2 linked regions of the Syntrophobotulus glycolicus DSM 8271 genome follow. The protein of the gene in region 1 interacts with the protein of each later gene in a pairwise test. Links are inferred from orthologs where the notes say so. Each region holds a gene or a part of one and is shown in the gene's direction. Other genes may lie near its edges.

Region 1 (15,621 bases):
TGTCAAAGGGCAGATTGTGAAGTAATCCGGTTGAGAGTTCCTCGATACATCCAAATGCTTCATGTGCTGTGGAGCAATCTCGGACCAGCGGGAAATGCCCGTTATCAACAGTGATTTTGTAATACATATTTATATCCTCCTTTATGTTTGCCTCTTGATTAGTGTCGGTAAGCACATATTAACATGACTCCTTAATGGAGTCAATAGGATATTGACACTTTTTTAGAGTATATTTATAATTGATTTGAGGTGATATCATGGTCAAATCAAAGCTAAAAGAAATCATAGATAAAAAAGGATTGTCTATTCGTAAAGTGGCAGGTGACATAGAATACAGGTTTGAAACTGTGCGTAGGATGTACAATAATGATACGAAACACTACCCGCAGGATCTCCTTGATAAGCTTTGTACTTATCTAGACATAGAGGTTGGCGAATTGCTTGTGAATAAACGAGGAAAGGATGCTACCTTTAAGGCTAATTTCAAAATTGAAGGTATGAAAAGAATAGAGAAGTTTAGGAGTGATTCTATCGATCGTTATTCTCCCGACCTTGTGTTTACCGACGAACAAAAAAACAAGCTTGTTATAATAGAACACTCATCTACGGGAGATAGGAAAGTCCACATTGGGGAAATGACACAGTTTGTGATGTATTGCAAAGCTAAGAGGGTAGAGGATGCCTATTTTTTCATATTCCTTGACGGCGCCGGTGCTACTGCCCCCACTGTTGAGACAGTAAAGAAACGATTAGAATATTATGCAGAAAATTTATTAAGTGGTATTTTCAAAGAAACAAATGGAATTAAGTTTATTGGCGTATTAGGCTGTCCTGAAGATGTAAGAGTTGGGGAAGTAACAGAGAAGTTGGGTGATCTGATTAAGGCATGTAGCGATAATGGCGGGATAGTCTATAAGTGGCAGGAGAAAAAATAGCACCGAGGTGCTTGTCACACTTCTCCGGGCAAGACATATATTATAGTGGGGTGTCGATAATCATAGAAATCTTGATAAGCAGAAACCCGGTTCGTAAATGGCCGGGGTTCTGCTTTTTTGTTTTAAAGTGCGCGGGGCATTGTCTATTTATTGCCACCCACAGTGACGTTATTATAAATAGGAAAAGAATTAAATAGTAGGCTTACGCTACGCGAGGGATTATAAATTTAAACACAGCTTGTTGCTGGCCCCCGCAACCAAAGAAAGTTAAAACCTTCAGAGAATGTATTCTGAAGGTTTTTTAATTTTTTAAATCACTGAGGAGGCTTACAAATAGAACAAGGGCCGTATCCGGATGATTTCGCTTTAGAAAGAGTGGTTTCTATTTTGCTTTTGGACAGATGCCGGCAACCGTCGCGATGGTATTGATGTCCGGTATCAGTGACATATACCGTTACATCTGATTTGTTGCTGCTTGGAGTCTTTGCAACCGGGGCTGGAGGAGCGTTTTCTTTTACGGGAGAAGCTTTTTTGTCGAAAGTAATCGTTTTTCCATCACTGGTTGCGACAATCGTTCCTGACAGATCAGTACGGAAAACCTCAATACCGGCATCGGACAACGCGTTTAATGTGGCGTCATGGGGGTGTCCGTAACTGTTATCTTTTCCACAGGATATTGCTGCATATTTGGGAGAAACGGCCTTCAAAAATGCCGGTGTGGTAGAAGAGTCACTTCCGTGGTGGCCGACCTTTAGGACAGTTGCTTGCAGGTTCCCATTTTTCAGCATTTCATTCTCGGAATTTGATTCGGCATCTCCGGTAAATAAAAACGAAGTATTATGGTAAGTGATTTTTAGTACGGCACTGTAATGATTTAGATCATCATAATTCGAACCGGTTGGAGCAAGAAAGGTTCCGGTTATTCCAGAGACATCAAGTCGTGTACCGGCTTTAGCCTCTACGCGTTTTGCCCCGGATGCAGAGACTGCGGATATAAAGTCATTAAAAGTCTGTGTTGTAGTAGTCGCGTTCGGCAGGTAAACAACCCTAGGCGGAAAAGCCTTGATTACAGTATCCAGCCCGCCAATATGATCCTCGTGAGGGTGAGTAGCGATAATCGCTGCTAACTCGGTGACTCCTTGGGCTTTAAGATAGGCAACGACCTTAGGACCGTCCTCGTTGTTACCGCCGTCAATCAGAATTACGCTGGAAGGGGATTGAACCAGAGTGGAATCTGCCTGGCCAACGTCAATGAAATGAACGCTTAAAGACCCTGCTGCTTGGGCTGCGGGCGCGCTCGAAGGGGAGGCGGCAGTTGGTGTGCTTGCACTCGGAGATGTATCACCGAAGGCAACGCTTAACTGGACGAGAAAGAGAAAGCCAAAGGCAACGGTTAGGGCGGCTTGCAGAGGTTTATTGAACTTTTTTGTCCTGAACATAAAAAATAAACCCACTGGCGGCAGCACAAATAATAATACCCAGAATAGCCAAGGGTTTTTATTAAAAAAATCCATTTTTTCCTTCCTATTCTTCCTCATCAAAAAAATGATCAAAGAGTTTTTTAGCGCGATCTTTGCGCTGAACTGTGGCGGCCTGATCAACAATCACTTTAATCTGAATAACATCACCTTCCTTGGCTGCGGGGAAAAGGGCCTTCGGAAGATGAAAGGTTTTGCGGTCATTTGTCGTTATAACCGCCCATTCACCTTCAAAACGATCAATGATGTACATATTTCACCTCATTTTCGATTATTAATGATTTTATACTTGTTAATTCTCTATATTTCTCCTTAATCCTTTAGAAGACGAAACAAAACAAATACAGATGCAAGCAGTTCGTCATTTCCCCGGAATGGTCTAAACCCCTTTGTTTTACAAATTAATTCATTTTTCAAAATTATTTTCTTTTAATAGGAAAAAAGATATGTTACCATTTTGTTAAATAGCATTATTTAGGAAAGAGAGGAAAATATAATGAAAATCAATGTAGACAAAAAGAATTTGGTGTTTTTTACGGGTGGTGCAGTTGCTTCTTTAGTGGCGTTGAAGTTTCTCAAGAGCAAAAAAGCCAGAAAAATTGGGGTAAAGACCCTGGCCAAGGGACTCCGGTTTAAGGATGAAGTTCAGGCTGCCGCACTGTCCATCAAGGAGGAAGCCGAGGATCTCGTCAGTGAAATCCGCGTGAAAGCTAAAGATGCAGACCTGGCATCGGAATAATTGTTTCGGACTAAGGGGGAACTATGCGCTATAAAATTGCCCACGAACTTCCTGGACGTCTGCGCTTAAATAGCGGTAAGTTCGCTTTTTCACAGGAAGAGGGGGAAAAGATCGAGGTCTATTTAAAGTTGCTGGCGGGAGTAAACAAGGCTGTAGCAACCTCCAGTACGGGGAGTATTCTGCTCGAATATGAGGGGGATGCACGTGCCGGAATTCTGGATGCGGTAACGGCTCTCAAACGGGATTCTTTACCCGATCTGGGGGAAGAGTATGTGATGGTCCAAAAACGGAATGCCGACTTTAAAAAAGGACTCTTGCACATCGTCAGGCGGTTTTTACTTAAACATTATATTATCCCTGCTCCCATCAGTAATGTCTTACGAATCATCGATTCCTCTAAATTTATCCTTAAAGGGTTAGAAAGCCTGTTGATTAAACAGAAAATAGATGTAGCCGTTCTGGATGCGGCGGCGATCGGAGTGACTATCGGACGTCGTTCCTATGGTACGGCCGGATCTATTATGTTTTTGCTGTCAATTAGCGAGTTGCTGGAAGATTGGACGAAGAAGAAATATAAGGATAATCTGGCGACCAGTTTGGCTATCCATATCGATAAGGTCTGGGTTGAAAAAGATGGGGCGGAAATGCTTATTCCCATGTCCTTGCTTATGGCAGGGGATCATGTGGTGGTTCGTACCGGTGGGATGATTCCTGTCGACGGACAAATCATCAGTGGAGAAGCGATGATCAACCAGGCTGCGATGACCGGTGAAGCGCTGCCAATTCAACGGAAGGAAGGCAATATGGTTTACAATGGAACTCTTGTAGAGGAAGGTTCTATTGTGATCCGCGCGGACGCTGTTGATAAGGAGACCCGTATTCATAAAATTCTCAACATGGTTGAGAATTCAGAACATCTGAAAGCAGGATTGCAAAGCCGTACGGAAAAGTTGGCGGACTCAATTGTCAAATACAGTTTCCTGGCCTCCGGTCTGATTTATCTTCTGACCAGAAATCCGATCAAGGCGATCTCCATTTTGCTGGTAGATTATTCGTGTGCCATCAAGCTTTCAACCCCGCTGGCCATTCTTTCGGCGATGAGCGAAGCGTCCAGGCACCGAATCATGGTTAAAGGGGGAAAGTTCCTTGAAGCTTTTGCCAATGCGGACACGATTGTTTTCGATAAAACGGGAACCCTGACTGTTGCCGAGCCAAAGGTAGAGAAAGTTATTCCTTTTGCCGGGCAGACAAGAGAAAATGTTTTAAAAACAGCAGCCTGCCTGGAAGAACATTTCCCGCACAGTATGGCTCGGGCGGTTGTACGTCAGGCGACGGAGGAAGGACTTTGTCACCAGGAGGAACACTCTGAAGTGGAATATGTGGTAGCACATGGGATTTCTTCACGCTTAAACGGAAGAAGTGTTTTGATTGGAAGCGCGCATTTTATCTTTGATGATGAAAAGGTTATTCCAACACCTGAGCAAAAGGCTTTAATCGATAAGGAAAGCGGAGCCTATTCGGTCCTGTATCTGGCTATTGGCAATCAGCTGGCAGGAATGTTTTGCATCAATGACCCTTTGCGTCCGGAAGCCAAGGAAGTAGTTCACCGACTTAAAGGCTTGGGCGTAAAAAAAATAATCATGCTGACAGGAGACAGCCATCAAGCGGCGGAGGCAGTTGCTGCCGGTCTGAAGCTTGATGAATATCGGGCACAGGTATTGCCGGAAGACAAGGCCGACTATATTCGCTCATTGGTTGAGGCCGGACATTCGGTGATTATGGTCGGAGATGGCGTAAATGATTCTCCCGCTTTGACGGCGGCCAGTGTCGGAGTAGCAATGAAAGACAGCTCGGACATTGCCAGAGAGGTATCTGATATTATCCTGCTCGATTCCAAACTGGATGACTTGGTGTATTTGCGGGAATTAAGCCGAAAATCCATGAAGAAGATTAAAGATAATTATACCTTTATCATGTCCTTCAATACATTTATCCTGGCTCTGGGCTTAACGGGCGTAACAACACCGGGAACAGGGGCATTGCTGCATAATCTGTCTACCTTGGGGGTAAGTCTGAACAGTTCGCGAAAATTAATAAAATGAGAGTTCAAGGTGTAAAAAATGTATGTTTCCATTGCTGATTTTCTTTTATTGATGATTGTTATCGTAGTCACTGTGGTAGGAATTTATGCCGCCATGACCTTGAAGAATATCAATATTTTGGTCAAAAGCACCAGGACGCTCATAGAGAAAAACTCCGATTCACTGACCAAGTCGGCGGAATTTTTGCCTGAGGCGATTAAAAACACCAGCAATCTTGCCAAATCAACGCAGGAGCAGGTCAATGCAATTGGTACGACGCTCAATTGTCTGGGTACCAATCTCGCTGAGACAGCTGCCGCCCTGAATGAAAGAGCTGTCAGCGGTGTATCTTTTGTCAATACGGTAGTGGAAATAGTCGGTGCGCTCAAGCATTACATAAGTTCACACGATGAAGACGAAGAGGACAATGAGAGAGCTTGAACGTGTTAGTCACCATTACTGCTGTAATGGAAGATATTCTTGAAATATGCAGTTTACCTGATGGAAAATTTTTAGCTGAAAAAACCTGCAAACAGTTAAGTTTTGCAGGCTTTTTTATAGATGTTCTGCTGATGATAGCATCGGCTTATGGCACAATCCCTTTGATAAACTGAACCGGCTGATAAATAATACGTTCTTCTTCCGAATACTTCCGGCAAATCGATATACCCCGTTCTTTTAACCCGTTCATAATCTCTTCACGGGCTTTCCACGGAAGATTGGCCAATTCCTCTTGGTACAGTCCAAGACCATGAATAATATGTTTGATTACTTTGTCCGGGTCTCGAAAGACCATGGGAGAAAAAGGCTCCTGATGCTCGATCTTAATGAGCCCAGTCTCTGTGAAAGACGCAAGACATTCTTCTGGGCCGAACAGGAAGTTTTTAGGCTGCTCCCGGCGTTTAGAGGCTAATTCAAATATTCGGGCAAACCATTCGGAGAAAAACGGGAAGCTATTGAACGCACAGGCTAAGGGGTGGAAAGAGCCAATGATTCCTCCGGAGCGGGTTACTCTGCGCATTTCTCTAAGAGCGGTTTCGCGATTGGTAAAATGTAAAAAAGCACAACCGATAACAGCGTCAAAACGATCATCTTCAAAAGGAAGCTCTTCGGCGACCCCAACACCAAGCTCCACCCAATTTTTTTCTTCGGCCTCAAGTTTGGCCCTTGCCCGGTTAATCATCTTTGCGGAAGGATCAATACAGACCAGTTTCCCATTCAAGCCTATCCGATCCGCCAATCCAGCCTCAAAGGTAAGAAGTCCTGTACCACTGCCCAATTCCAGAACTTTCATTCCCGCCCTTATTCCCGTAAAATCAATTAACCGTTTTCTTAATTGCATGAATTCAGGAAAGATTTCTTCCGCAAGTTTTTCGTATTCCTCTAACCTGTTAAACTGGGAAATATGTTGCAAAGACATCCGTTCAGCAAAATAACCGGCTGCTTCCAGCATCTGACGGATGAGCTGAAGGTTTTCCGTTCCTTTTGGCGTGATTTGGACACAGCGCTCTCCATTCTGGTCGACGACCTCCATCAAACCGGTGAATACACCCATTTTCAGATCATCATTTAGGAAATGTTTTGCCCAGGGGCGATGCCAGTCTCCGCTGATAAATATTTGTTCAGGGATACCGTTGTAATAGACCAGAGCATTAAGATTGTCATAGATTGTGGTGATCTGATATAAATGAAGAAGGTTGCTTATGCCGTGAGTATTGCAGTAACCAATGACTCTGAGAATGGCTTCTCTGGCAATATCTTCATCCACAAACAGGTCGCCCGTTTTCTCATGGGCAATGAATACTGCGGTTGACATAAAAGTTTCACATAGAGCTGCTTTAGGGAAATTAGCGGGATTAGGCAAGTAATTAAAGTATTGCATTTTCTGGGCATCCGAGAGAATCAGGCCGGCTAGATTGTCCGCTTCAATTCTGAGAAATTCGAGAACATGAGGAGTAAAACACTTTGAACTATGTACAGCCAGCCAAGGGTTGATGACAATTCCTGAAACTTTCAATTGTTTTAGTTTATCCGTCAGAACTTGGTAAACAGGGTCCATCTAAATCCCCCCCATAGATCATTTTATTAATAATTCTCCAATTTTGCGCCAATATCCTCCTTTTGTTTCCAATATTGTATTTTTTTCTTATTTGTCAAATACAATTATTTTTATTAGCGTTTTGATGACAATATGTTGAGAAGAGAGAGAAAAAAATCAATTGATCAAAAGGATAAATCAATTTATGGGAATAAAGTACCAGTCTTGGAGCATTTTTAGATAGCTGGATAGATTCTTTTATGATGAGCGGGGGTGAAACAGCGTGATAACCAAAATGATATGCCGGAAAATCTCTTCAATAATTTTATAATTTTCGAAAATATTTTCGATAAATTTTTAGAAAAAATAAGTAAATAGGTGATTTTTTGCTATTTAGGTTTTATAATTAAATAACTATAAAACAATTCTGACAAAAGCTTCCCAATGGAAATGATTAATCTCCTTCATGATAAATTTAAACTAATTTTAAATTAAAAATAAGATGTAATAACGAAATAAAATAAAGAATATGAACAAAGGAGAAAAAACAATGGGAGAAAGATTAACGGACTTGGTCAATACTCACGAAGAAAAATGTCAGGGATGTAATAAGTGTATAAGGCATTGCCCGGTGGATGCCAATGTTGCTTATGCTGACGAGGAGGGGAAGATTAAAGTCAAGGTTCAAGCCGAGCTATGCATCAATTGCGGTGAATGTATTGAAGTTTGTGATCATGAAGCAAGAGAGTTCTACGATGATACGGAAGCCTTCTTTGCCGATTTAAAGAACGGTAAAAAAATAACTGTTATCTCAGCACCCGCAGTACGTACGAATTTTGAGGATTATAAAAAAATATTTGGCTTTCTGAAGGCCAGGGGAGTTGAATATATTTATGATGTTTCGTTTGGGGCGGATATAACGACCTGGGCTTATTTAAAAGCGATTAAAGAAAAAAAGCTGACCTCAGTTATCGCCCAGCCTTGTCCCGCCATCGTCGGATATGTGGAAAAGTATAAACCGGGGCTGTTAAATTATCTTTCGCCTATTCACAGTCCAATGATGTGTACGGCAATCTATTTAAGAAAATATAAAAAGATCTCTTCAAGTATTGCGTTTCTCTCGCCTTGCATAGCGAAGAAAAATGAAATGGAAAAAACGAATGGGATCATATCCTATAATGTTACATATAAAAATATTGAAAAATACATGAAAGACAATGGGCTGGCGATGAACAGCTTTGAAGATAAGGATTTTGATTTTATTGATTTGTCCCTTGGCTTCTTATACAGCAGGCCGGGTGGCCTGAAAGAGAATATAGAAGCGGTGATTGATCATGCCTGGGTTAAACAAATAGAAGGAACTGAAATTGCCTATGAGTATTTAGACCATTATCAGGAGCGGATCCACAACCAAAAGCCTGTGCCTCTGGTTGTGGACATCCTTAACTGTTCTCAGGGATGTAATATTGGGTCTGCGGCATGTGCCGATCGTAAAATGATTGATGATATCGACCATAAGTTTAATCAAATGAAGACTGAAACCATTGATAAGAATACAAAGGGGCGTTTAACCAAAAAGTTCCGCTGGATTGGTGAAAAGTTTGATAAAGAACTGAAACTGGACGATTTTGTCCGGGAGTATGACAAGGATGGAGCAGTGCCTGCGAAGAGAATCCCTTCAGATAGCGAAGCAGAACAGATTTTTAAATCAATGTATAAAAATGATGAGGCAGCATGTAATATTAATTGTACCGCATGTGGATGTAATACCTGTTATGATCTGGTTGTAGATGTGTTTAACGGGATAAATATTGTTGAGAACTGTATGGACTATACAAGAAACAAGGTTCTTGCGGAGACGGTAAAGAATAATGAGACCAATGCCATGTTGGAGGAGATTGAGCATCTAAGCAATGAGCGCTTAAACAAAGCCAACGAACTGAAAGAAAATGTTAATATCATCAAGGACTCTTTGACAGAACTCGGAACAGCGAATGAAGAAAGCACCAGAACACTAACAGGGATTACGAACCGAGCTGAAGAAACCGTCAGGACAGCTTCCGCACTTAAGGAAAGAATTGATCAGATGAACGATAAACTGAAGAGCTTTGTCGATGCGTCCAAGCAGATTGTCGATATCGCAAATCAGACCAATCTGCTTTCTCTGAATGCGGCTATTGAAGCAGCACGCGCCGGTGAGCATGGCAGGGGTTTCGCAGTTGTGGCTGAAGAGGTACAAAAGCTGGCGGAACAATCGGGACAGGTTGTCAAGTCTACGATAAATGATGAAGAAATCATGCTTCTGCTTCTTAAGGAGATCTCTGATGTCGCGGTAGAACTAGGGAAACAGATGAATGATGTCAGCAATCAAATTTCTGATGCTTTGAAATCAGGTGAACAAATCACTTCTACCGGGCAGAGTATTTTGGCGGCGGTAGAAACCATGGTCGAGAATAACCAGTTCAGTTAAGCTTTAGCGGTTCAAAGGGGAACATAGCTATGATTTGGAAATCGTTTGCTATGTTCTCTTTTTCACTTTCTTACAGCTGGAATTTTAAAATCATAAATTTTTCTGTTATAATTTATCTGTGGGCATTGAGTAAGTGAAAAAACAAAGTGTATTCACGCTGTAAAATTGATTATATAAAGATATGAAGAGTGATAGAATGACAAAAAATAAAAAAAAGCTGTTTAAAATTATAAAGAGATATAGTTTTCTTTTTTTAGGGGCATCTCTTGCCGGGGTTGGTCTGGAAATTTTTTTAGTCCCTAATGCCATAATAGACGGTGGGATAACGGGGATTTCTATTATGGCCAGTTTCTTGAGCGATCTTCCTTTGGGGATTTTCCTATTTTTCCTTAATATTCCTTTTTTGATTTTTGGATATACGCAAATTGGCAAGACGTTTGCTTTTTCTACTTTGTTTTCAATTACCGTTCTGGCTATAGCAGTTACTGTGCTTCATCCAGTACCGCAGTTGACTCAAGATACTTTGCTGGCAACAGTGTTTGGCGGTTTTATTCTGGGGATGGGAGTAGGTCTGGTTGTACGCTATGGAGGATCAATGGATGGAACGGAAATTGTAGCGATCGTAGCTTCCAAAAAAACGAGTTTTTCGGTTGGCGAGATCGTCATGATTATTAACATCGTCATTTTAAGCAGTGCGGGGTTGGTATTCGGCTGGGATAGAGCCATGTACTCTCTGATTGCTTATTTTGTCGCTTACAAAGTTATCGATATCACAATTGAAGGCTTGGAAGAATCGAAGGCCGTGATGATCGTATCCGAAAAAACCGAAGAAATAGCGGAGGTTCTCCTGGCCCGTTTAGGGAGGGGAGTAACTTTTATTGAGGGAAGAGGAGCATATACGGGTCAGCTGAAAGGGATCCTGTATTCAGTCGTTACCCGATTGGAAATTTCTAAACTGAAGTCGATTATTGATGAAATCGATGAAAATGCATTTGTGACAATAAGTGATGTGCATGAAGTCGTGGGGGGACAATTAAAGAAAAAGGCAATTCACTAATTTATGCTTCAGTCTTTCTTGACAAAGGATTTGAATTTGTGTTAAATTAGTCTGTGCGACTAGCAAAAATAGTAGTCAAGCTATTGCTGGGGAGGTGTTCATAAATGCGTGTTGCGATTACTTTGGCTTGTACGGAATGCAAGAACAGAAACTATCAGACAATAAAGAATAAGAAAAATGATCCGGATCGTATAGAAATCAAAAAATACTGCAAATTCTGTCAGACTCATACCACTCATAAAGAAACCAAATAATTGTTTTGCGTTTTGTTTATCTGTAATAAGGATGTGATTGAATGGCAGTGGCAAAAAAGACAGAATCCACAGGCTTTATCAGTAATTTTACGAATAAGTTCAAGGCAAGAACAGTGTTTTTTCGTGAAGTCTGGAATGAACTGAAAAAGGTGCACTGGCCTACTCGTAAGCAAATGATGGTGTATACAGGCGTGGTTTTTGTTACTGTAGGTATATTTGCTGTGCTTATTTGGATCGTTGACAGTATGCTTACTTTTTCTCTGACCAGTATTCTGAAATAAAAGCTGCTGGATTATATTGAGGGGGCCTTCGGACAATGTCTAAGAACTGGTATGTTATTCATACTTATTCCGGCTATGAGAACAAGGTTAAGACGAATCTGGAAAAACGTGTTGAATCCATGAACATGGAAGACAAGATATTTAGAGTACTCGTCCCCATGGAAGATGAGATAGAAGTGAAAAACGGGAAAAAGAAAATTTCCAAACGCAAAGTTTTTCCTGGGTATGTTCTTGTGGAAATGGATATGACTGATGATTCTTGGTATGTTGTTCGCAATACTCCGGGAGTAACCGGGTTTGTTGGGAGCGGAAGCAAACCTCTTCCTTTGTTGGAGCACGAGGTAGCCAATATCCTGCGTCAAATGGGCTTGGAGAAGGTACGCCATAAGATTGACGTCAATGTGGGACAGTCAGTCAAAGTTATTTCAGGTCCGTTTAAAGACACAATAGGTGTGATTCAAGAAATCTTGGAGGAAAAAGCCAAAGTCAGGGTTTCTGTTTCCATGTTTGGAAGAGAGACACCTGTAGAACTGGAGTTTGGGCAAGTTCAAAAACTTGACTGAATATAAATGATGAAGTCCAAGACGGCATTACCAAGATAAGGAGGTGTAAGAAGTGGCAAAAAAGGTTGTAGGTTTAGTGAAATTAGCGATCAATGCAGGTAAAGCAAACCCGGCACCTCCGGTTGGACCGGCACTCGGCCAGCATGGTGTTAATATCATGGCTTTCTGTAAAGAGTATAATGAAAGAACGAAAGATCAGGCAGGGTTGATCATTCCTGTGGAGATTACTGTTTATGAAGACCGTTCTTTCAGTTTTATTACAAAGACTCCGCCGGCCTCGGTTCTGTTAAAGAAAGCGGCCAATATTAATTCCGGATCTGCCCAGCCCAATACGAACAAAGTTGCTAAGGTCGGCAGGGATAAGGTCAGGGAAATTGCAGAACTGAAGATGCCCGATTTGAATGCGGCCAGTGTCGAAGCGGCAATGCGTATGGTTGAGGGAACCGCGCGCAGCATGGGAATCGAAATCAAAGATTAGTTTTTGTCCAAAGGGGCAAAAAATGTGGGAGGGTTAGATCCCGCTTAACCACGAGGAGGTAAATGATTATGCCGAAAAGAGGCAAGAATTATCAGGATGCAGTCAAGACTTATGACAGTCAGGCTTTATTTGAACCAAAAGAAGCTCTAACGACGGTGAAAAAGAATGCTAAAGCTAAATTTGATGAAACGGTAGAGATTGCGTTTAAATTAGGTATTGATACCCGTCATGCTGACCAACAGATTCGTGGAGCCGTGGTGCTTCCTCATGGAACAGGTAAAAGCCAGACAGTTTTGGTTTTTGCTAAGGGGGAGAAAGCCAAAGAAGCGGAAGCTGCAGGGGCGGAATTTGTTGGAGCCGAAGATATGATTGAAAAGATCCAGCAGGGTTGGTTCGGATTCGATGTTGCTGTCGCTACCCCCGATATGATGGGGTTGGTAGGTAGACTTGGCCGGCTGCTTGGTCCTAAAGGACTGATGCCCAATCCAAAGACTGGGACGGTAGCTGTGGATGTTGAGAAAGCAGTGAAAGAAATCAAAGCGGGTAAAATCGAATATCGTGCCGACAAAGCCGGTATTGTCCATGCTCCTATCGGTAAGGTTTCTTTTAGTGAAGATCAATTGTTGGATAACTATAAGGTCATCGCCGATATTATTGCAAGGGCTAAACCTGCTGCCGCTAAAGGACAGTATGTCAGAAGTGTAACGGTATCTTCCACGATGGGACCGGGCGTGAAAATTAACCCTTTGAAAGTTCTTGCTTGATTTAAGCGCTTTCAGGGTTTAAAATAGACCAGGTGACAATAAAATATTTCCGCTTAAGACAGTAGGTGCTTCATTTAGCTTAATGTCCTGCCGAGGTGGTGCTTTGTTTTGATTAGAAGTCTTTTGATATTGCTCTGATTATGACATTGACAAACCTCTGCATGAAAGCGGAGGTTTTTTGATTACCGGTTGGAAGGAGGTGCGTTAGATGCCGAATTATGAGGAAAAACAAAAGATCGTTGACGAGATTAAAGAAAAGTTACAGGAATCATCAGGTGTAGTGCTTGCTGACTATAGGGGAATGACAGTGTCACAAGTGACTAAACTTAGAGTCGAGCTGCGTCAGGCAGGTATAGAATACCGTGTTCTTAAAAATACAATGGTACGTAGAGCAGCGGATGAAATTGGCTTGCAGGGCCTCGACCCTTATCTTAAAGGTTTGACTGCGGTAGCCTTCTCTGCTGATCCTGTTGCTCCGGCCAAGATCCTGATAGAGTTCGGGAAGAAAAATAAAGAGCTTCAGATTAAGGCTGGTGTGGTTGAAGGACAGGTCGTTGGGGCGGATAAGATTAAAGACTTGGCTGCTCTTCCTTCCAGAGAGGTTCTTCTTGCCCAGGTACTTGCAGGAATGCAGGCTCCTATCTCTGGCCTTGTCAATGTCCTTCAGGGTCCGATTCGCAAAATGGTTTATGCATTGGAAGAAGTGCGTAAGGTGAAAGAATCTCAAGCTTAGAAAAATTCATTATTTTATTCATACCAATATGTTGGTATTATTTTAAGGAGGATTTTTAAAATGTCTAAAACTGCTGAAATTTTAGAAGCCGTGAAAGGCTTAACCGTGTTGGAACTTGCTGAATTAGTAAAAGCTTTCGAAGAAGAATTTGGTGTTACCGCAGCTGCTCCTGCCGCTGTTGTAGCCGCTGCTCCTGCTGCCGGCGGGGCTGCTCCTGCTGCTGAAGAAAAAACGGAATTCGATGTTATCCTGGCTAGTGCGGGTGCGGCCAAGATCAATGTCATCAAAGTTGTTCGGGAAGTTACCGGTCTCGGACTCAAGGAAGCGAAAGACCTTGTTGACAATGCACCAAAACCTGTTAAAGAAAAGGTCGCTAAAGACGAAGCGGAAGCAATTAAGGCTAAGCTTACTGAGGCCGGCGCTACTGTCGAAGTAAAGTAATTTATCTTATATTTTAAGATGCTTTTTCGAAAAACGGAAAAGCATCTTTTTTATTTTTTTGATTTTGCAATTCACCTTGTGTTTATTTTACTGAAAAACTTAAAATTTTCCTTGACAATCAATCAATGTTTTGATAATATTAGTAAATGTCTTATAGCTAGATATCTACATATCCTTGATTGTTGGGAGATAATATGGTGGAAGTTTGTATCTCATTTTTTTGAGGTAGTTCCATAGACGAAGAAGCGAGGTTTTGGTTAGAAGCCTTGCTTTTGGTTGTCTTGATATCTGCTTTCTCCGCGTGAGTTTAATTAGTCACTTCTAAATATATAACTTGCTGGGAAAAAACGCTGGAAGGGTGAGCAGGAAATGGTTTATCCAGTTAAAGTTGGTACCCGTGAACGTTGGAGTTATTCCAGGCTACGAGAAGTTCTAGACATGCCTAATCTTATTGAACTTCAGCAGAATTCCTATAAGTGGTTTTTGGACGAGGGATTGCGAGAAATGTTTCATGACATTTCCCCTATTCAGGATTTTACAGGAAATCTCGTATTAGAATTTATTGATTATAGCCTTGGTGAGCCTAAATATGAGGTTGAGGAATGCAAGGAAAGAGATGTAACCTTTGCGGCTCCTTTACGTGTGAAAGTTCGTCTGATGAATAAAGAAACAGGCGAGGTTAAAGAACAGGAAGTTTTCATGGGAGACTTTCCCTTGATGACCGAAAAAGGCACATTCATTATTAATGGTGCAGAAAGGGTTATCGTCAGTCAGCTTGTGCGGTCTCCGGGGGTATACTACTCCGAAACAAAGGATGCCAGCGGAAAGACACTATATGGTGCGACGATTATCCCGAACAGGGGTGCATGGCTTGAATTTGAATCAGACATTAATGATAATATTTTTGTGAGAGTGGACAGGACGCGTAAGCTTCCTGCTACGGTGTTGATCAGAGCTTTGGGCTATACAACCAATTCTCAGATCGTGGAAGTGTTTGAGGAAGACGAGAATATCAAAGTGACGTTGGAAAGGGATAATACAGAATCGACAGAGGAGGCCCTTGTTGAAATATATAAGAGGCTGCGTCCGGGCGAACCGCCTACGGTTGATAGTGCAAGATCTCTTTTAGAATCTTTATTCTTTGACCCTAAACGATATGACTTGGCTAAAGTCGGTCGTTATAAACTAAATAAAAAACTGAACATGGATGTGGAAAGTCATGTTCGTAATCTGACCAAAGGTGATGTCATTGCGGCGGTTGCCCGTCTTCTGGAAATCATGAAGGGAGAAGGACACCGGGATGATATTG
Region 2 (4,812 bases), 1.4 Mb from region 1 along the record:
TTTCTAATTTTGAGCTGGCAAATTTTGCGAAGAAGAACGGGGTAAAAAACATCCACTCCATGCATATTGGAGGGAAATATCCATTTGGATTCGGAACGGTAAAGCTTACGCCCGCTTTGCATGGATCAGGCATACCGAAAGGAGACGGAACTTTTTGGTATGGTGGCCTGGCCTGCGGTTTTCTGATCAATATGGACGGGTTGTGGGTATATCACGCCGGAGACACCGGATTGTTCAGTGATCTGCAATTGATAAAAAACTTTTGCGCATTAGAGGCAGCGATGTTGCCGATCGGGGATAATTTTGGGATGGGTCCGGACGATGCGGTGCTCGCGGCGGAAATGCTCCAAGCAAAATATGTGGTCCCCATGCATTACAATACTTTCCCTGTCATCAGGCAAAATCCTGAAGCTTTTGTTTCAGCACTTGAAAGTAAAGTTCCGAAGACGAAAGGCGTTATTCTGGAACCCGGGCAAAGCCTGCAAATTTAAACATTAAGCAAAAATTTTGTTGTTAAGTTATGGAAGAATGCCCTGCCAAGGCATTCTTTTTTCCTACAGGGAATAAAAAAAGAAATCGGGAAAGATCTTTTTTATAAGGAAATTCTAAATCTTATTGAGGATAATTTTTAGTAAACCTGGCTAAAATATTAGTCAGGACGGTGATTTTAAAATGAGAGAAAAAGAATGCAACAATCAGTGCGCATTTTCAATTGACGGGCGCTGCCGTCTGGAGAATGTCCAGGGGATAAAGAAACCGCAATGCCCTTACAAGGAAGGTAATGTCAATTCGTTTTCAGTATCCTAGAAAGTGGATGGAAAAAGGAGGAGGCCGCCATGAAGATGAAAGAGATTAAAAACAGTCTGAAAATCACGCAAAAAGGTATGAAACAGATGCAAAAAGGAATGTCTAAAGATTTGAAAAAGGCCGGAAACAGACAGTTTAATATCATTGAAGAAATGAAGATGGAAATCGCCTCCGAGCTCGGCTTGAAGAGAAAATAAAACAAAGTATGCTTAGTCATCACAGCAGGTCCTGCCTTATGTTATAATGAAAAAAATAGGTAGGGCTTTTTTATTGGGTAAAACAAAACATCAGCAGACAAAATGATGACAGCCCGGATGGGAGAAAACACCAGATGTTCACGCATCTCCATGTCCATACTGAATACAGCCTGCTGGACGGAGCGGCCAGGATCAACAAGCTTGTGAAAAAGGCCGGGGAATTGGGTATGCCCGCTTTGGCCATTACGGACCATGGTGTAATGTACGGGGTAATAGACTTTTACAAGGCCTGTAAAAAACAAGGGATTAAACCGATCATTGGCTGTGAGGTTTATGTGGCCCCGGGAAAATTGACCGAAAAAAATGCGGGCCGGGATGATAAGAATTATCATCTTGTTTTGCTTGCCGAAAATATGGAAGGCTACCGCAATCTTGTAAAAATAGTCTCAAATGCCCATATTGAAGGATTTTATTATAAACCGAGGACAGATAAAAAATTCCTCAGGGAAAACAGCAAGGGGCTAATTGCGCTCAGCGCTTGTCTGGCTGGTGAAATATCCGAGCTGATTTTGGAGGATAACCTGGAAAAAGCCCGGGAAACGGCCTTGGAGTATCTGGATATATTCGGTAAGGGCAATTTCTTTCTGGAGATTCAGGACCATGGCTTAAGAGATCAGCAAAAGGTCAATACTGAAATGCTGAAGATTTCCCGGATGACCGGAATCCCCATCGTAGCGACCAACGATGTGCACTATGTCGAAAAAGCTGATTCCTTCCTGCAGGATGTCCTATTATGTATTCAGACCGGTAAAACATTAAACGATCAGACCAGAATGAGCTTTGAAGGGCAGGAATTCTATTTGAAAGCTCATTCCGAAATGAATCTGCTTTTCGGAGAGCATCCTGAGGTTTTGGAAATAACCGAGGAAATAGCAGCCAGGTGCAATGTTGATTTTGCCTTCGGGACAAATTTTTTACCCGATTATCAGGTTCCCGAAGGATTTACACTGGATCAATACCTGCGGGAGCAATGCGCGCAGATCTTCCCCCAGCGCTATCCCCAGGCAGGTGAAAGAGAAAAAGGACGCCTGGAATATGAGCTGAATGTCATCACCAAAACAGGTTACTCCGGCTATTTTTTAATTGTGGCTGATTTTTGCCGGTACGCGAGAGAAAATGGCGTAACGGTAGGACCGGGGAGAGGATCGGCAGCCGCCAGTATGGTCGCTTATTTATTAGGAATTACCGATATTGAACCACTCAGGCATGATCTGCTCTTTGAACGGTTTTTAAATCCTGAAAGAATAACCATGCCTGATATCGATATAGATTTTGATCCTGAAGGCAGAGATAAAGTCATTAAATATGTCACACAAAAATATGGTGCGGATAAAGTCTGTCAAATCATCACCTTTGGAACTATGGGGGCCAAAGGCGCGATCAGGGATGTTGGCAGGGTCCTGAATATCCCGCTCAGCAAAGTGGACAAGGTGGCTAAAGCCGTTCCCAATGAACTGGGGATGACTCTGGAAAGGGCGTTGACCGTTTCTCCTGATCTGATCAGAATGGTTAGCGAGGAAGAAGAAATCAAACGGCTTCTGGAAATTTCCCAGGGACTTGAAGGGATGCCCAGACATGCGTCTACCCATGCCGCAGGGGTCGTGATCGCCAGAGAACCGTTGACCAACTATTTGCCTTTGCAAAGAACAGCGGAAGGATTTCCCATGACCCAATTTCCGATGAAGACAGTTGAGGATATCGGCTTGTTAAAAATGGACTTTCTGGGGTTACGTAACCTGACGATCATCAGCCAAACTCTGACCAGAATTCAAGAGACGCAGGGAAAAACAATCGATCTCAACAAATTGCCATTAGACGATCTGAAAACTTATCAAATGCTCTCTGAAGGCAAGAGCTCCGGTGTCTTTCAGCTGGAAAGCGGCGGTATGAAAGCTATTCTCAAGGAGCTGAAACCAAGCTGTTTTGAGGATATTATTGCCGTCTTGGCCCTTTACCGGCCCGGTCCCATGGAACAAATACCGGAATTTATTAAGCGTAAGCAAAGCGGCAAGCTCAGCTATCTTCATCCTAAATTAGAAAAAATCTTACAGGCTACTTATGGAATTATCGTTTATCAGGAACAAGTAATGCAGATCGCCAGGGATTTGGGCGGATACTCTCTGGGCCGGGCGGATTTGCTGCGCAGGGCAATGGGGAAGAAAAACCGCGATATTATGGATGAAGAACGCCAGAATTTTGTTCATGGACTTCAGGATGATCACGGCGAGGTAATTGTCCCCGGTGCCATACGCCTTGGCCTTAAAAAGAATGAGGCCGAAGAAATATTTGATCTTATGGCTAAATTCGCCGAATACGGGTTCAATAAAGGCCACGCGACGGCCTATGCCTTGATTTCTTACCAGACAGCTTATTTGAAAGCCAATTTCCCTTTGGAGTTTGCCGCATCTCTTTTAAGCTCGGTCATCGGTGTTTCCGATAAAGTTTCTTTTTATATTCATGAAGCCCAAAACAATGGCATCACGATTTTGCCCCCCGATGTCCAGTTCAGTTATAATGATTTTGCCATTGAGGGCAGGGCCATCCGCTTCGGTCTGGGAGCTGTCCGCAATGTTGGCGCCCAGGTCGTTGAAAAGATCATTGAGGAAAGGAAAAACGGGCCCTTTCGTTCGCTTTATGATTTTATCAGCCGGATGGATTCCAGAATGGTCAACAAAAGAGTGATGGAAAGCCTGATTAAGGCAGGGGCGTTCCAATCGCTTTGTTCAAGAGCACAGGCTTTGACTGTGCTTGAGAGGATGCTTGATTTGGCTCAAAACAGGCAGAGAGACCGGGAGTCGGGGCAAATGTCCCTTTTCGATCTTGATGAGAAGCTGGAAGAAGACTTTGCAATGCCTCAATTAGACGAAGTTTCTCAAGGAGATATCTCCAAGCTGGAGAAAGAATACCTGGGTTTATATCTGACTAATCATCCTTTATCGTCAATTGAAACGCAATATAAAGACCTGATTAGTTCCGATATTGCGACCTGTCTGGAAGGCTTAGAAGAAAAAAAAGTGATCTTATGCGGAATAATTACGTCTTATAGACAGACAATAACAAAAAGAGGCGAGATGATGGCCACTTTTCTTCTTGAAGATCTTTCGGGGACCATCGAAGTCCTGGTTTTCCCCAGAGTTTTTGCGGAAGGATCAAATTTGCACAATGACAATATTGTCATTGTTAAGGGCAGATATTATCTTAATGAAGATGAGAAGAAGATCTTTGCCGAAAAAATTAACGAATTAAATGAGTTTAACCAGGGGCCTGAAACAAATGCAAGAGGGGAAAAAGAGGAGAACTCAGGTTATGACAGGGTGGACACAAAGCATGGAAGGCTTTTTTTAAAATTAAATCGTGAAGACAAGGAACTGCTCGGCAGGATTTTGAAATTACTGGAAAACCATTCTGGAAAAATCCCCGTATGTGTATATTTTGCGGACAGCAAAAAATCATTTAAATTAAGCCAAGAATATCGGGCCGAGAAATCTCATGCTTTTTGCCAAAATATTACTGCACTTCTGGGACAAAACAATGTAAAATGGCAATGAAGCAAATTTAGTATTATCGTTGCTCTGATCAATCAAAAATTTTTTGGAGGAGAAAATTTGTGCGCATCGCTGTTTATCCAGGAACCTTTGATCCGGTAACCCTTGGACATATGGACATTTTACACAGAGCGGCTCAGCTTTTTGATAAAATCATTATTGGAGTAGCCGCAAACAGCAATAAAGAAACCCTGTTTTCTTTA

What was found.
Region 2: the proteins of rplL (region 1) and SGLY_RS08665 interact in binary tests that used the Escherichia coli proteins (3 or more experiments, as listed by UniProt). The link is inferred for Syntrophobotulus glycolicus DSM 8271 from one-to-one orthologs.

What each region holds. Positions count from the first base shown.
Region 1 is NC_015172.1:379,239-394,859, forward strand. The notes cover bases 12,642-15,621. They hold rplL (50S ribosomal protein L7/L12), read left to right. Parts: upstream 12,642-13,931; coding sequence 13,932-14,312; downstream 14,313-15,621. Other genes in these bases: rplA (50S ribosomal protein L1), read left to right, coding at 12,642-13,138; rplJ (50S ribosomal protein L10), read left to right, coding at 13,347-13,871; rpoB (DNA-directed RNA polymerase subunit beta), read left to right, coding at 14,682-15,621. Outside these bases: SGLY_RS01930 (hypothetical protein), read right to left, coding at 1-127; SGLY_RS17350 (helix-turn-helix domain-containing protein), read left to right, coding at 258-935; SGLY_RS01940 (ComEC/Rec2 family competence protein), read right to left, coding at 1,250-2,449; SGLY_RS01945 (DUF3006 domain-containing protein), read right to left, coding at 2,460-2,666; SGLY_RS01950 (DUF6110 family protein), read left to right, coding at 2,910-3,152; SGLY_RS01955 (heavy metal translocating P-type ATPase), read left to right, coding at 3,176-5,254; SGLY_RS01960 (hypothetical protein), read left to right, coding at 5,273-5,674; SGLY_RS18030 (hypothetical protein), read left to right, coding at 5,677-5,847; SGLY_RS16930 (class I SAM-dependent methyltransferase), read right to left, coding at 5,820-7,292; SGLY_RS01970 ([Fe-Fe] hydrogenase large subunit C-terminal domain-containing protein), read left to right, coding at 7,822-9,741; SGLY_RS01975 (YitT family protein), read left to right, coding at 9,938-10,798; rpmG (50S ribosomal protein L33), read left to right, coding at 10,903-11,052; preprotein translocase subunit SecE, read left to right, coding at 11,094-11,333; transcription termination/antitermination protein NusG, read left to right, coding at 11,369-11,896; rplK (50S ribosomal protein L11), read left to right, coding at 11,949-12,374; more of rplA, read left to right, coding at 12,443-12,641. UniProt on the Escherichia coli protein: The binding site for several of the GTPase factors involved in protein synthesis (IF-2, EF-Tu, EF-G and RF3). Is thus essential for accurate translation.
Region 2 is NC_015172.1:1,765,426-1,770,237, forward strand. What follows is about bases 817-4,812. They hold SGLY_RS08665 (DNA polymerase III subunit alpha), read left to right. Parts: upstream 817-1,138; coding sequence 1,139-4,612; downstream 4,613-4,812. Other genes in these bases: SGLY_RS18150 (hypothetical protein), read left to right, coding at 837-1,004; coaD (pantetheine-phosphate adenylyltransferase), read left to right, coding at 4,672-4,812. Outside these bases: SGLY_RS08660 (metal-dependent hydrolase), read left to right, coding at 1-491. UniProt on the Escherichia coli protein: DNA polymerase III is a complex, multichain enzyme responsible for most of the replicative synthesis in bacteria. This DNA polymerase also exhibits 3' to 5' exonuclease activity. The alpha chain is the DNA polymerase catalytic subunit.